DNA from 2 places in the Azovibrio sp. genome. Region 1 is predicted to be linked to the other one. Evidence: predicted binding sites of a transcription regulator. Region 1 holds the regulator's gene; the other holds the start of a gene.

What was found. Region 1 encodes FNR, which switches genes on or off when oxygen is low (the NO sensors DNR and NnrR bind a similar motif). Its sites were predicted from a motif close to TTGANCTAGNTCAA; they were not measured.
Region 2: ccoN (cytochrome-c oxidase, cbb3-type subunit I) is a predicted target of FNR. The motif match lies at 2,581-2,594, and genes of this name have one in related genera.

What each region holds. Positions count from the first base shown of each region.
Region 1 is NZ_JBASOH010000038.1:33,929-40,997, reverse strand. Features, by position in the region: gene WBH99_RS03970 (hypothetical protein) at 1-1,307, shown strand, start outside; gene WBH99_RS03965 (hypothetical protein) at 1,316-1,525, shown strand; gene WBH99_RS03960 (YdbL family protein) at 1,522-1,929, shown strand; gene WBH99_RS03955 (3'-5' exonuclease) at 1,926-2,723, shown strand; gene WBH99_RS03950 (NfeD family protein) at 2,746-3,165, shown strand; gene WBH99_RS03945 (SPFH domain-containing protein) at 3,178-4,122, shown strand; gene fnr (fumarate/nitrate reduction transcriptional regulator Fnr) at 4,177-4,920, opposite strand; gene hemN (oxygen-independent coproporphyrinogen III oxidase) at 5,022-6,416, shown strand; gene WBH99_RS03930 (sulfite exporter TauE/SafE family protein) at 6,492-7,069, shown strand, end outside.
Region 2 is NZ_JBASOH010000027.1:4,370-11,438, forward strand. Features, by position in the region: gene ccoP (cytochrome-c oxidase, cbb3-type subunit III) at 1-214, opposite strand, end outside; gene WBH99_RS02910 (cbb3-type cytochrome oxidase subunit 3) at 230-403, opposite strand; gene ccoO (cytochrome-c oxidase, cbb3-type subunit II) at 411-1,031, opposite strand; gene ccoN (cytochrome-c oxidase, cbb3-type subunit I) at 1,050-2,480, opposite strand; gene ccoS (cbb3-type cytochrome oxidase assembly protein CcoS) at 2,811-3,008, opposite strand; gene WBH99_RS02930 (heavy metal translocating P-type ATPase) at 3,008-5,413, opposite strand; partial or broken gene WBH99_RS02935 (NAD(P)-dependent oxidoreductase) at 5,603-6,460, opposite strand; gene WBH99_RS02940 (PAS domain-containing protein) at 6,457-7,069, opposite strand, start outside.

The DNA of each region.
Region 1 (7,069 bases):
TCTATCAGGAGCCCGTGTTGCTCGAGGCGGACAACCAGCGCCTGCGCTTTGCGGGCCGGGTGGATGGACGCGGCTGGAAACTCGATGAGGCTGTGCTCGACTGGCCGCGTCTGGGCGAAATCGAGGCCCAGGGCCAGGGTAGCTGGCAGGCGCTTGAAGCTGGGCAGTTACGCCTGCCCGACCTCGATCTGCAGACCTTGGGAGAAGTCCTGCTGCGGCCCTGGCTGGAGAGCCGCGGCCTGCCGCGCATGGCCCTCTCCGGTCGGGGCGGCGCCGCCCTGAAATGGCAGGGCAGTGGCCTGCAGCAGATCAGCCTGGAGCCCCGAGGGGCGGGCCTGGTCCTCGACAGTGGGCGGCTGGCCCTGGAAGGGCTCTCCGGACGGCTGGAGTGGCAGCGGGATCAGGTCCGGGAAGGGGAGTTGCGCCTGGAACGCCTGGCGCTGGGGCGGCTGGAAACGGGGGCCTTTCGCGTGCCACTGCGGCTTCAGGGGCGCGAGCTTGCCTTGCGCCAGGCGCTTCACATTCCCCTGCTCGAGACTCAGGTGGTTGTCGACCATTTCAAGTTCACCTATCTGCCCGGACCCGGAGATTGGCAGGGCCGGCTGGGGCTTTCCGTGCAGCCCCTCGCCCTGGAGGCCCTGACCCGGGCCCTGGATCTGCCGACCATGACGGGGCGTCTCTCGGCCAATCTACCGGCCATCCACTATGCCCGGGGTGAGGCCAGCCTGGAGGGAGACCTGGTGATTCAGGTCTTTGATGGCAACCTGAGCTGTACCGAGCTGCGCCTGATCGACCCCTTTGGCCCCATGCCGCGCATCCTGGCGGATGTAACCGCACGCCATCTGGACCTGGGACAGATGACCCAGACCTTCTCCTTCGGCCAGATGACGGGCTTCATCGACGCCGACCTGCGCCAGCTGGAAATCGCCCAGTGGCGGCCGCTGGCCTTTGATGCCCGGATTGTCAGCAGTCCCGGCAGTTATCCCCGGCGCATCAGCCAGAAGGCGGTGGAGAACATCACGGCGCTGGGCGGAGGCGGGGCCATGGCGGCGGTGCAGGGTAGTTTCCTGCGCTTCTTTCAGGACTTCGGCTACCGTCGCATCGGTCTTTCCTGCCGTCTGGAAAATGGCGTCTGCCACATGGGGGGGATCGCGGGCGAGGATCGCAACGGAGGGTATGCCATTGTCGAAGGGGGCGGCATCCCGGCCCTGACCGTCATCGGGTACAATCGAAACGTCGATTGGAATGAGTTGGTCAGCCGCCTCCAGGCGGCCATCCGTTCCTCCGCACCTCCCGTCATCAAATGAGGCCCTGGATGCACAAGACCCTCGCTGTCCGGATGTTCATCCTGATACTGGCCGGCCTGTTGCCGGCCTGTGTCACCATCAACATCTATTTTCCTGCGGCGGCGGCTGAAAAGGCGGCCGACCGGATCATCGACGAAGTCTGGCAACTGCAACAATCCAGCTCTCAGGCGCTGCCTGAGCCCGGATCTTCTCATCCTCAGAACAAGGTGACTCCATGAAAAAATGGCTGATGCTGGGCCTGCTGGCCCTCGGCCTGGCAGCCCAGGCCCAAGGTAATCTGGAAGTGGACACGCCTGTCATCAACAGCCTCAAATCCTCCATGCAGAGCCGCTTTGCCCAACTGGAACCCCTGTTTTCTGCCGGGGCTTTGGGCCTGACCCGGGACGGCAAGGTGGAGGTGCACGATCCAGCCGCGATTCCCCTGGCTCAGCGCCCCGTCGCCAATAATCTGGTGGGGGCGGAAAACCGTGACCGGGCGGCGCTCTACCGGGAAATCGCCCGCGCCAATCAGCATCCGGAATGGGAGGCCGATATCGCCCGGACCTTCGGTCGCCGCTGGATCGAGAAAGCCCGTCCGGGCTGGTGGGTCCAGGACGACAATGGCCAGTGGAAGAAGAAGTGAGTTTCCCCGTCCTCGTTTTCGATATCGAAACCATTCCGGATGTGGCCGGCCTGCGCCGGCTGCATGGCCTGGACCCGGTGCTTTCCGACGCCGAAGTGGCCGAACTGGCCTTTCAGCAAAAACGTGCCCAGTCGGGCCATGATTTTCTGCCCCTGCATTTGCAGCGGGTGGTCGCCATTTCCTGTGTCATGCGTGCCGGGGAGAGCTTCAAGGTCTGGTCCCTGGCGGCTCCGGCCCTGTCTGAAGCCGAAATCATTCAGCGTTTCTTTGATGGCATCGAGAAATTCACCCCCAGGATCGTTTCCTGGAATGGTGGTGGCTTCGATCTGCCGGTGCTTCACTATCGCGGCCTGATCCACCGTGTCGTAGCGCCCCGCTACTGGGATCTGGGGGATGGCGACCATGCCGACTCCCGGGATTTCAAGTGGAACAACTACATCAGCCGTTACCACACCCGGCATCTGGACCTGATGGACCTGCTGGCCATGTATCAGGCCCGGGCCAATGCCCCTCTGGACGACCTGGCCAGGTTGATGGGGTTCCCCGGCAAGCTGGGCATGGAGGGCAGCAAGGTCTGGGAGGCCTGGCAGGCCGGCCAGGCGGATGCCATACGCGACTATTGTGAAACCGATGTGGTCAATACCTACCTGGTCTATAACCGTTTCCGCCTGATGCGCGGCGAGCTGGATCGGGAAACGGCCCTGGCGGAAGAGGCTTTTGTCCGGACGGAACTGGCCCGCCTGGATCAGCCCCACTGGCGCGAATATCTCGAAAACTGGACCCGTCCGGCGTGAGGAGTCAATTGAGGAGTCAACGATGTGGCTCTGGCTGATACTGGCTGCGCTCCTGCTGTCGCTGGAAATGGTGACGGGGACTTTTGCCTTGCTATTTGCCGGTCTCGGCGCCTTGGCGGCGGCCGTGCTGGCCTATCTGGCGGCCGCTAGCCTGACGGCTCAGATTGCCATCTTCGCCCTGGCCTCGGTGGCGGGCACGGTGCTGGCCTGGCATCGCCTCAAGCATGAGCGCTCCCTGCCCATGGAGACTGAAGAGGTGGGGCAAGAGGTGCAGGTGGTGGTGCCGCCCGATGCGCTGGGGTGTTTGCGGGTTCGGTATCGGGGTAGCGAGTGGCCGGCGCGGCTGGGTCAGGATGGTTTATCGGTTCAGGAGGGCAGTTTGCTGGTAGTGTTGGCGCAGGAGGGTTCCCTGCTGGTGGTGGGGCGTCGGCTTGATTCTTGACAGGAGTTTGCAATGGGCAGCTTGTCTTTTTCCGTAGTGCTGGTGGTCGTGGCGTTGATTTTTGTATTCAGGTCGGTGCGCGTGGTGCCTCAGCAATCGGCTTTTGTGGTGGAGCGTCTGGGCCGCTATCAGGATACCCTGACGGCGGGCCTGCATTTTCTGGTGCCCTTCCTGGACCGGGTGGCCTACCGCCATTCCCTCAAGGAAATCCCTTATGACGTGGATCCCCAGGTCTGCATCACCCAGGACAACACCCAGGTGCAGATTGACGGCATCCTCTATTACCAGGTGACCGATCCCAGGCAGGCTTCCTATGGCACCTCCAATTTTGAACTGGCCATCGAGCAACTGGCCAAGACCACCCTGCGTTCCGAGGTTGGCAAGCGGGCCCTCGACCGGCTGCTGGAAGACCGGGATACCATCAATCGTTCGGTGGTGGCAGCGCTGGATGAGGCCGGAACCACCTGGGGCGTAAAGGTGCTGCGCTACGAAATCAAGGACATCGTGCCCCCGGATGCCGTATTGCGTTCCATGCAGCTCCAGATCACGGCTGAGCGTGAAAAGCGGGCCAAGATTGCCGAGTCGGAAGGGGAGCGGCAAAAGGAAATCAATCTGGCCGAGGGGGATAAGCAGGCGGCCGTGGCCATGTCGGAAGGGGCCATGACGGCCGCCATCAACAAGGCCAGGGGCGAGGCCGAGGCGGTGCGTCTGGTGGCGGAGGCGACGGCCGATGCCCTGCGCCTGGTCGCTGGGGCGATTGCCTCACCCGGGGGAATGGAAGCGGTGAATCTGAAAGTGGCCGAGCGTTATGTGGAGGCTTTCGGCAATCTCGCCAAGGCGGGCAACACCCTGATCGTGCCCGGCAATATGGCGGACATGTCTTCCCTGGTGGCCACGGCCCTGAAGGTGGTGCAGATGGGCCAGCCCCTCAAGCCGGAAGGGCAGGCCAAGGCCTGATCAAGCCGCCAGCCTGGTTTGCATGAGGGCGGGAGCAGGCGCGGTGACTGCGGTTCAGTGACTGTGATGGCTCATGATCTGCTTCAAGCCGGGGATATCGAGGATGCGGATGTGCTTTTGCTGTACGGCAACCAGTCCTTCTTCCTGGAAGCGGGAGAAGGCCCGGGACACGGTTTCGAGCTTGAGCCCCAGGTAACTGCCAATCTCTTCCCGGGTCATGCGCAGGTTGAATTCGGCGTGGGAAAAGCCCCGGGCGGTGAAGCGCTGGGAGAGATTGAGCAAGAAGGCGGCCAGGCGTTCCTCGGCGCGCATGGTGCCCAGCAGCATCATCACCCCGTGGTCGCGCACGATCTCGCGGCTCATGACCTTGTGGAAATGGTGCTGCAGGGTCTCGATTTCGCGCGACAGCTGTTCGAGGCGGGAAAAGGGAATGTGGCAGACCTCGCTGTCTTCGAGCGCCACCGCATTGCAGGAATGCTGTTCGTTGCTGATGCCATCCAGGCCCAGCAGTTCGCCCGCCATCTGGAAGCCGGTAACCTGGTCGCGGCCATCTTCGAGCAGGACATCGGTCTTGAAAAAGCCGGAGCGAATGGCAAAGATGGATTCGAAAGTCTGGCCGGTCCGGTACAGATGTTCCCCCCGTCTGACCCGCTTCCGGACATTGATGAGGTCGTCCAGACGGGCCATTTCCTCTTCGGAGAGCCCGAAGGGCAGACAAAGCTCACGCAGGTTGCAGTTGGAACAGGCGGTCTTGATGACCGGAATGGACATTTCCTTGGCTACCGGACTCAGGGACATCGATTTTCCTCGTCAAGCCGTTATCGGGGGGTTTGATCCATGTCAACCGGAAAAGGCCGGCTCGCAAACATAATCCGCTCAACTCAAGGCCCTGTGTTTCAATGAATTTCTCTACTGCCAACCTGGTTTTCGACCCGCAGATCATCCGCCGCTTTGACGTGAATGGTCCACGTTACACGTCTTACCCCACTGCAGACCGTTTTGTGGAGGCTTTTGATGCCGAGGCGGCAAAGCTCTGGCTGGGCAAACGTAATATCGGCGGCATCAGCCGACCCCTGTCATTATACTTCCACATCCCCTTTTGCAATACCATCTGCTATTACTGCGCCTGCAACAAGATCATTACCAAGGATCATGGCCGCAGTGCCAAGTATTTGAAATACATGGAAAAAGAGATAGCCCTTCAGAGCGGCTGCCTGGATGGCGAGCATGAAGTGATTCAGCTCCACTGGGGCGGCGGCACGCCCACTTTCCTGTCCCATGATGAAATGCGCCAGTTGATGGCGGCTACCCGCAAGCATTTCACGCTGGTCGACGGGGGTGAGTTCTCCATCGAGGTGGACCCGCGCAAGGTGGATGAGGCCACGGTGGCCCTCTTGGGGGAACTGGGCTTCAACCGCATGAGCGTCGGGGTGCAGGACTTCGACGAGGGGGTGCAGCAGGCCATCAACCGCCTCCAGAGCGAAGCGGAAACGGTGAACGTGATCCGCGCCGCCCGGGCCAACGGCTTCAAGTCCATCTCCGTCGACCTCATCTATGGCCTGCCCAGGCAGACGGTGATGGGCTTCAACCGCACCCTGGAGCGGGTCATCGCCATGGACCCGGACCGGCTTTCCATCTACAACTACGCCCACCTGCCCGCGCTCTTCAAGCCTCAGCGCCGCATTGCCGAGGCGGACATGCCGACCGCCGATACTCGCCTGCAGATCCTTGCCCTGGCGATCAAGAAGCTCACCGATGCCGGCTATGTCTATATCGGCATGGACCACTTTGCCAAGCCCGATGACGAACTGGCCGTGGCCCAGCGCCAGGGGCGGCTACACCGGAACTTCCAGGGCTATTCCACCCATGCCGATTGTGACATGCTGTCCTTCGGCATTTCCTCGATCAGCAAGGTGGGGCCTACCTACTACCAGAACGTCAAGACCCTGGATGAGTATTACGACCGGCTCGACGCCCAGATCCTGCCCGTCTTCCGCGGCATCGAACTCAATGCCGATGATATCCTGCGGCGGGCCATCATCCAGGCGCTCATGTGCCATTTCGAACTGTCCATCGAATCCATCGAAAGCGCCCATCTGATCGACTTCAAGAAGTACTTTGCTGCGGAACTCGATGACTTGCAGGAAATGCAGGCGGCCGGCCTGGTGCGGGTGGATGATGAATGGATCACCGTCGAGCCGCCGGGCCGGATGCTGGTGCGGGCCATTTCCATGGTGTTCGACCGCTACCTGCGGGCGGACCGGCAGCGCACCCGCTATTCCAAGGTGATCTGACCGGGTCTCTCCAGGCTGGACAGGGGTCGGGGCTCTCCGGCCCTTTTTGCTGCGGATCAACGAGGTTCATCTTTCATGCCTGAATCGGTATTTCTGGCCCTGTTCCTGGTCGGCCTGCTGGGTGGCACCCACTGCGTCGGCATGTGCGGCGGCATCGTCGGCGCCCTGTCCCTGGGCGGCCCGCCGCGTCTCTCCCTGCATCTGGCCTATAACCTTGGCCGCATCCTTTCCTACGCCCTGGCCGGGGCCATCGTGGGGGCGCTGGGGGCCGGCAGCATGGCCCTCTCGGAACAATTGCCCCTGCGCCTGGTCTTAATGCTATTCGCCAACCTGATGCTGGTGGCCCTGGGCTTCTACCTGCTCGGCGTGACCCGGGCCCTGGCATTAACCGAACAACTGGGACAACGCCTGTGGCATCGCCTGCAACCCCTAGGGAAGCGCTTTTTGCCCGCCCGGACCGTGGCCCGGGCCTTTCCCCTGGGCTTGCTGTGGGGCTGGCTGCCCTGCGGCCTGGTGTACAGCGCCCTGGCCACCGCCCTGGGCGCCGGATCGGCGGGGAAGGGCGCCCTGCTGATGCTGGCCTTTGGCCTTGGCACCCTGCCCAACCTGCTGCTGGCGGGCCTGCTGCTGGCCCGTTTCCGGAAGTGGGTGCA
Region 2 (7,069 bases), on a different contig from region 1:
CAAAGAGCACGGTGATGTAGAACATCCAGCTCCACCACTTGGGCAGCGGGTTGTTGTACTCCTCCAGGGTCTCATCCCAGGCATGACCGGTGGTCTTGCCCACGGTGAAATTGGCGGAACCCTGGCTCCAGAGGAACACGGCGCAGCCGATGACGCTGACCAGCACGATGCCGGTAACGTAAAAGTTCCAAAATTCGCTGACGAAATCGCTCATCTCTTTATCCTTTGATCAGCGGTGCCGGGTGTCATGCCCAGGCACCGAATCATCATCATCCGCAAACGGCAGGTTGGCGGCCTCATCGAAGCCCTTCTTGCTGTTCCTGCTGTAGGCCCACCCCACGATCCCGAGGAAGCAGAGCAACCCCAGGACTGTGGTCAGGGAGCGGAAATCGTTGATATCCATGGCCTTCTTACTTGAAGTTGGACAAGGCGGTGCCAAGACCTTGCAGGTAGGCGACCAGAACATCTTCTTCGGTCTTGCCTTCCAGGGCCTGCCTGGCACCCGCGATCTCTGCGTCCGTGTATGGCACGCCGACCTTCCTCAGCGCCAGCATCTTGGCTTCGATATCCTTGCCGACCGTTTGAGCGGCGGCAGTCTTTTCCAGCCAGGAGAAGGCGGGCATGTTGGACTCGGGCACGACGTCGCGAGGATTGCGCAGGTGGATACGCTGCCATTCATCAGAGTAGCGGCCACCGACACGTTGCAGGTCGGGACCGGTACGCTTGGAGCCCCACTGGAAGGGATGGTCATAGACGAACTCACCCGCCACGGAATAGTGGCCATAGCGCTCGGTCTCGGCCCGGAAGGGACGAATCATCTGGGAGTGGCAGTTGTAGCAGCCCTCACGCAGATACACGTCACGCCCTGCCAGACGCACGGGGTCATAAGGCGTCACCCCTTCGACGGCCTGAGTCGTGGACTTCTGGAAGAAGAGCGGCACGATTTCCAGCAAACCGCCCACGCTCACCACCAGCAGCGTCAGAACGATGAGCAAGCCTACGTTCTTCTCGATCTTTTCTTGATTGAACATTATCGCTGTCCTCCTGGATTAGGCGTGTTGAGCGGCAGGAGCCAGAACTGGAGCGTCATTCACGGTCTTGCCGCTGGCAATGGTCTTGAACATGTTGTAAGCCATGATGAGCATACCCACCAGGAACAAGGCGCCACCGATGAAACGGACGGTCCAGAAGGGATAGGAGCCCTTGACGGCCTCCACGAAGCTGTAGGTCAGGGTACCGTCGGCATTGACGGCGCGCCACATCAGGCCCTGCATCACGCCGGCAATCCACATGGAGGCGATGTAGAGCACCACACCGATGGTGGCGACCCAGAAGTGCACCGTCATCAGGCGCACGCTGTACATCTCGGGCTTGCCGAACAGGCGGGGCAGCAGGTAGTAGATGGAACCGATGGAGACCATGGCCACCCAGCCCAGCGCACCGGAGTGCACGTGACCCACGGTCCAGTCGGTATAGTGCGACAGGGCGTTTACCGTCTTCACGGACATCATGGGGCCTTCGAAGGTCGACATGCCGTAGAAGGACAGGGAGGTGATCAGGAACTTCAGGATGGGATCGTCACGCAGCTTGTGCCAGGCACCGGACAGGGTCATGATCCCGTTGATCATGCCGCCCCAGGAGGGCGCCAGCAGGATCAGGGAGAAGATCATGCCGACAGACTGGGTCCAGTCAGGCAGGGCGGTGTAGTGCAGGTGGTGCGGACCCGCCCACATGTAGGTGAAGATCAGGGCCCAGAAGTGCACCACGGACAGCCGGTAGGAATACACCGGACGCCCGGCCTGCTTGGGAATGAAGTAGTACATCATGCCCAGGAAGCCGGCCGTCAGGAGGAAGCCCACGGCGTTGTGGCCGTACCACCACTGCACCATGGCATCCTGCACGCCGGCATAGGCAGAGTAGGACTTGGTCAGGGTCACGGGGATTTCCGCGCTGTTCACGATATGCAGCAGGGCGATGGCAATGATGAAAGCGCCATAGAACCAGTTCGCCACGTAGATGTGCTTCACGGTACGCTTGGCGATGGTCCCGAAGAACACGATGGCGTAGGAAACCCAGACCACGGCGATCAGGAGGTCGATGGGCCATTCCAGCTCGGCGTATTCCTTGCCCGTGCTGAAGCCGAGGGGCAGGGAGACGGCCGCCAGCAGGATGACCAGCTGCCAGCCCCAGAAGGTGAAGGCGGCCAGCTTGTCGCAGAAAATCCGCGCATGGCTGGTACGTTGAACGACATAGTAGGAAGTTGCGAACAGGGCACTGCCGCCGAAGGCGAAAATCACCGCATTGGTATGCAGCGGGCGCAGGCGGCCAAAGTGCAGCCAGGGGCCGAAATTGAGCTCCGGCCAGACCAGCTGAGCGGCAATGATGACACCGACCAGCATGCCAACGATGCCCCAGATGACGGTCATCACGGCAAATTGCCGCACGACCTTGTAGTTATATGTGGTTTGCGTTTCCGACATGGACCCACCTCTCGTTTAATGAAAAAGACTGTACACCACCCCCCCAAAAACCAAGGCGGCGCATGGAACGGGATGCTATTTTAGCCCAGGGCGGGGCTATTTGACATAGATCAATTCAGCCCCAAAAGCGCACCGAAGCCCGGATTGACGGGCCCTGCTGAACCCCTGCCCACCCGGCGGCAGTTTTGCCCCGGACACAAAAAAAGGGTGCGCCGTAACGCACCCCAACCCCAACAGAGAAACAATCAAACCTGTTGCAAAGCAAGTAGTGAACTTGCGGCAAAGTGCTGCGGATCATACCCGGCGGCGGCCCCCCGGGCTTGACCCAAATCAAACAGAAGGTTTTTTTTCCTTTTCCACGCCGGGTGCCGCGGCCGCTTCCCTGGGCCTGTCGTCATCCATGAGCACCTTGAAGCCCGGCCCTTCGAGATCATCAAACTGCCCCCCTCTGACGGACATCCAGAACACCACGGCAATGACAAACACCAGCACCACCGACAGCGGTATCAGCAGATACAGAATCTCCATTACACTTCCTTTCGCTGAATTCTCAAGGCATTCATGACCACCAGCAACGAACTGGCGGACATGCCGATCCCTGCCGCCCAGGGCGTCACATGACCCATGGCGGCCAGGGGCAAGGCGAGGAAATTGTAGGCAAAAGCCCAGAGCAGGTTCTGGCGGATGACCCGCAAGGCGAAACGGCTGCGCCGCACCCCACGGCGCAGACATTCGAGGTTCTCGGAGAGCAGCAGCAGGTCTGCCTGGGTACGGGCCAGCTGGGAGCCCGCCCCCATGGCGACGGAGACCTGGGCCTGGGCCAGCACCGGCGCATCATTGACGCCATCCCCCACCATCGCCACCACCGCTCCCGCTTGCTGCAGGGCCAGCACCGCATCGCGCTTGGCCTGGGGCGACATGGCCGCCCGCACGTCGGCGATGCCGAGCGACAAGCCCAGCCGTTGAACCACCGCGTCCGCATCGCCGGACATCAGGATCACCTGACAGCCGGCCGCCTGCAAATCCGCCACCAGTTCCCGCGCTTCTTGCCGCAATTCGTCACCGATCCTGAAGAAAGCCAGGATGCCTTCCTCATCGCCCAGGGCCACGATGGTATCGCCTGCGGCCTGCCAGCCTTCGGGCCAGGGCACCGCGCCGGCAGCTGCCAGGGCCGCCACATAATCGGGACGCCCGATCCGCAGGCGGCGCCCGCTGACGACGCCCTCCAGCCCCTGCCCCGCTTCGGTTCGCACCGCTTCGGCCATGGGCAGCCGCCCGCCAGCCTCGACACCACGGCGGATGGCCAGCGCCAGTGGATGTTCGGAAGCGCATTCAAGCGCCGCCGCCAGCCCCAGGGCCTCGGCCCGCTCCCCTCTGCACACGGCCACGTCCTGCAGGCACATTTCGCCCTTGGTCAGGGTGCCGGTCTTATCGAACACGAAGTGGGTGGCGCGCGCCAGGGTTTCCACGGCATGACCGCGGGTGACCAGCAGACCATCCCTGGCCAGGGCGCCCGCGGCTACCGTCAGCGCAATCGGCGTCGCCAGGGCCAGGGCACAAGGACAGGTCACCACCAGCACCGAAACCGTGATCCACAAGGCCCGGGAGGGATCGACCAGATACCAGCCCAGGGCCACCAGCGCGGCAAAGAGCAACAAGCAAGCCACGAACCAGTGCGCGATACGGTCTGCCAGTTCCACGATGCGCGGCTTTTCGGCGGCGGCCCGCTCCATCAGGCGGATGATGGCGGAAAGCCGGGTGGATTCCCCCACCTGCTCGACCAGGATGAACAGCGGGCTTTCCATATTGATGGAACCCCCGGTCACGCTATCGCCGGCCTGCTTGGCCACCGGCCGGCTCTCGCCGGTGAGCAGCGCCTCGTTGACATTGCCATGTCCTTCGAGCACCCGGCCGTCAGCCGGAATGGTGTCCCCCGGCCGCACCAGGGCCACATCTCCGGGCCGGAGGTCCGACACCACCACCTGCTCCGGCTCCCGGTTCGCGGGAAAGCCCTGCACCCGCTGGCAGAACGCCGGCTGCAACCTGGCCAGGGCCTCGGAAACACTGACCGCCTTTTGCCGGGCCGTCATTTCAAGATAGCGCCCGCCCAGCAGGAAAAACACGAACATCACCACGGAGTCGAAATACACCTCCCCCGTCCGGGTCAGGGTTGCCCAGACGCTGGCCACGAAGGCGGCCGCAATCCCCAAGGCCACCGGCACATCCATGCCGACCCGGCGCAACTTGAGATCCCGCCAGGCGCCCTTGAAGAAAGGGGCGGCGGAATACAGCATCACCGGCAGGGTCAGGGCCAGGCTGGCCCAGCGGATCAGGGTTTCGATATCCATGGACATGTCGCCCTCGCCGGCGAGATAGACCGGGATCGCATACATCATCACCTGCATCATGCCGAAACCGGCCACCCAGAGCCGCCACAGGGCCTCGCGGCGCTCCTTCCTTGCCAGTTCCTCGTGCTTGGCCGCATCGTATGGGTAGGCGCGATAACCGATCGCGCTGATCGCCGACAGGATGTCGGAGAGCTTGATCCGGCGGCTATCCCAGCGCACCCGGGCACGCCGGGTGGCGTAATTGACATCGACGCCGGTCACCCCCGGCAACTGGCCGATATGGCGCTCATTGAGCCAGACGCAGGCTGAGCAGGTGATCCCCTCCAGGATCAGTGAAGCTTCCCGCTCATGTTCACCGAGTTCCCGGACAAAGCTCTTCTGGAACTCCGCATGGTCGAACATCAGCAGCTGGTCCAGAATCGCCGGCATGGCCTCCCGGGGCGACTCGGGCATGGCATCGCGGCTGGTGTAATAATCTTCCAGTCCATTTTCCACGATGGCCTGGGCAACAGCCTGGCACCCGACGCAGCACATTTGCCGCGGCACCCCACGAATCCGGACAAAAAAGCCGGCACCGTCCGGCATGGGCAGACCGCAGTGATAGCAAACCTCCTGCTCCCGGCTCGCGTCATGGGCCACGGCCCCGCGGGTCCCGGCGCTCAGTTCTGCATTCAATTCTGGCATGGGCATCTCAAACCAAGCCTCGCGGCCCCCATTCAAGGAGGGGTGAGCATGAACGGCTGGCTGCCCCTCAGAATTCCCGCCCCGATCCGCCTGCTCCAGCACCCGCAGCAAAGCGGCCGTATCGTCCCGGCCCCAGCCCTGGCCCATCAGGGCGTTGAGTTGCTGGCCGACCTGGGCCGCCAGGGGCAGAGGCACCCCGAGGCGGAAGGCTTCGCGCAGCAGAATGCCGAAATCCTTGTGATGCAGGCGGGCCTCGATACCGGCCGCAAAATCACGCTGCACCATGCGCTCGCCCATCACCTCCAGCACCCGGCTGGCGGCGGAACCACCGGCCAGCGCCGCTTTCACCCGGGCCGGGTCAACCCCGGCGGCAACGGCCAGATGCAGGGCCTCGGCCACCGCTTCGATGGCGGCCACCATGATCATCTGGTTGCAGGCCTTGGCGACCTGGCCGGCGCCGCTTTCCCCCACATGCACGATGCCTTGCCCGAGACAGGCGAGCAGTGGCCTCACTCGCTCCAGGGTCTCGGTGCGGCCGCCGGCCATGATGGCGAGGCTGGCCGCCACGGCACCCTGGGCGCCGCCCGAGACCGGCGCATCGAGAAAATCCGCCCCCTTGTCGCGGTAAGCCGCCGCCAGTTCGCGGGCGGTGCCAGGGCTGATGGTGCTCATGTCCACATGGATGAAGCCCGGCGCGGCCCCGGCCAGCAGGCCCGCGCTGCCCTGCACCAGGCCGGCCACGTCGGCATCGGCAGTGACGCTACTGATCACCACCTCGCAGGCTGCCGCCAGGGCCGCCGGGCTTGCAAGCTCCCGCGCGGCGCAATCCGCCAGCGGCGCCAATGCTTCCGGGCGCCGGGCCCAGACATGCAGCTCATGCCCCGCGCCAGCCAGATGCCGCGCCATGGGCAGCCCCATGGCACCGAAACCGATGAATCCTACCTTCATGACTGCGCCTCCCCCGGGATGAATCGGGCGATGCCGTTTCGCCCCTGTTCCTTGATACGGTACATGGCCTGATCGGCCTGCTCCACCAGCTGCGTCCCCTCCGGGTCGTCGTCCGGGAATACCGTGTAGCCGATGCTGCAGGAAACCTCCACCTCATCTTCGCCCAGGTCGATCGGCTGGAGGGCGGCGGCCAGCAGCTTGGCGGCGATCTGTTCCACCTGCTCCGGTTCTTTGAGGTTCTGCAGCAGCACCATGAATTCGTCGCCAGCAATGCGGGCCAGGGTGTCATCTTCCCGCACACAGCGGGACATGCGCCGCGCTATGGCCTGCAGCACCCGATCGCCAGCCTGATGGCCGTAGCTGTCATTGATCTGCTTGAAACGGTCCAGGTCGATGAACAGCACAGCGAGGCGGGTACCCAGGCGCCGGGCCCGGGCCAGGCCGGCCTTGAGCCGGTCGTGGAACAGCAGGCGGTTGGGCAGGCCGGTCAGGTAATCATAGTTGGCCGCTTTCCACATCCGCTCTTCGCGGCGCTTGCGCTCGGTGATGTCCATGTAGACGCCCACATAGCGCTCCACGCCGCCGCCCGGGTTGCGGATGGCGGTGATG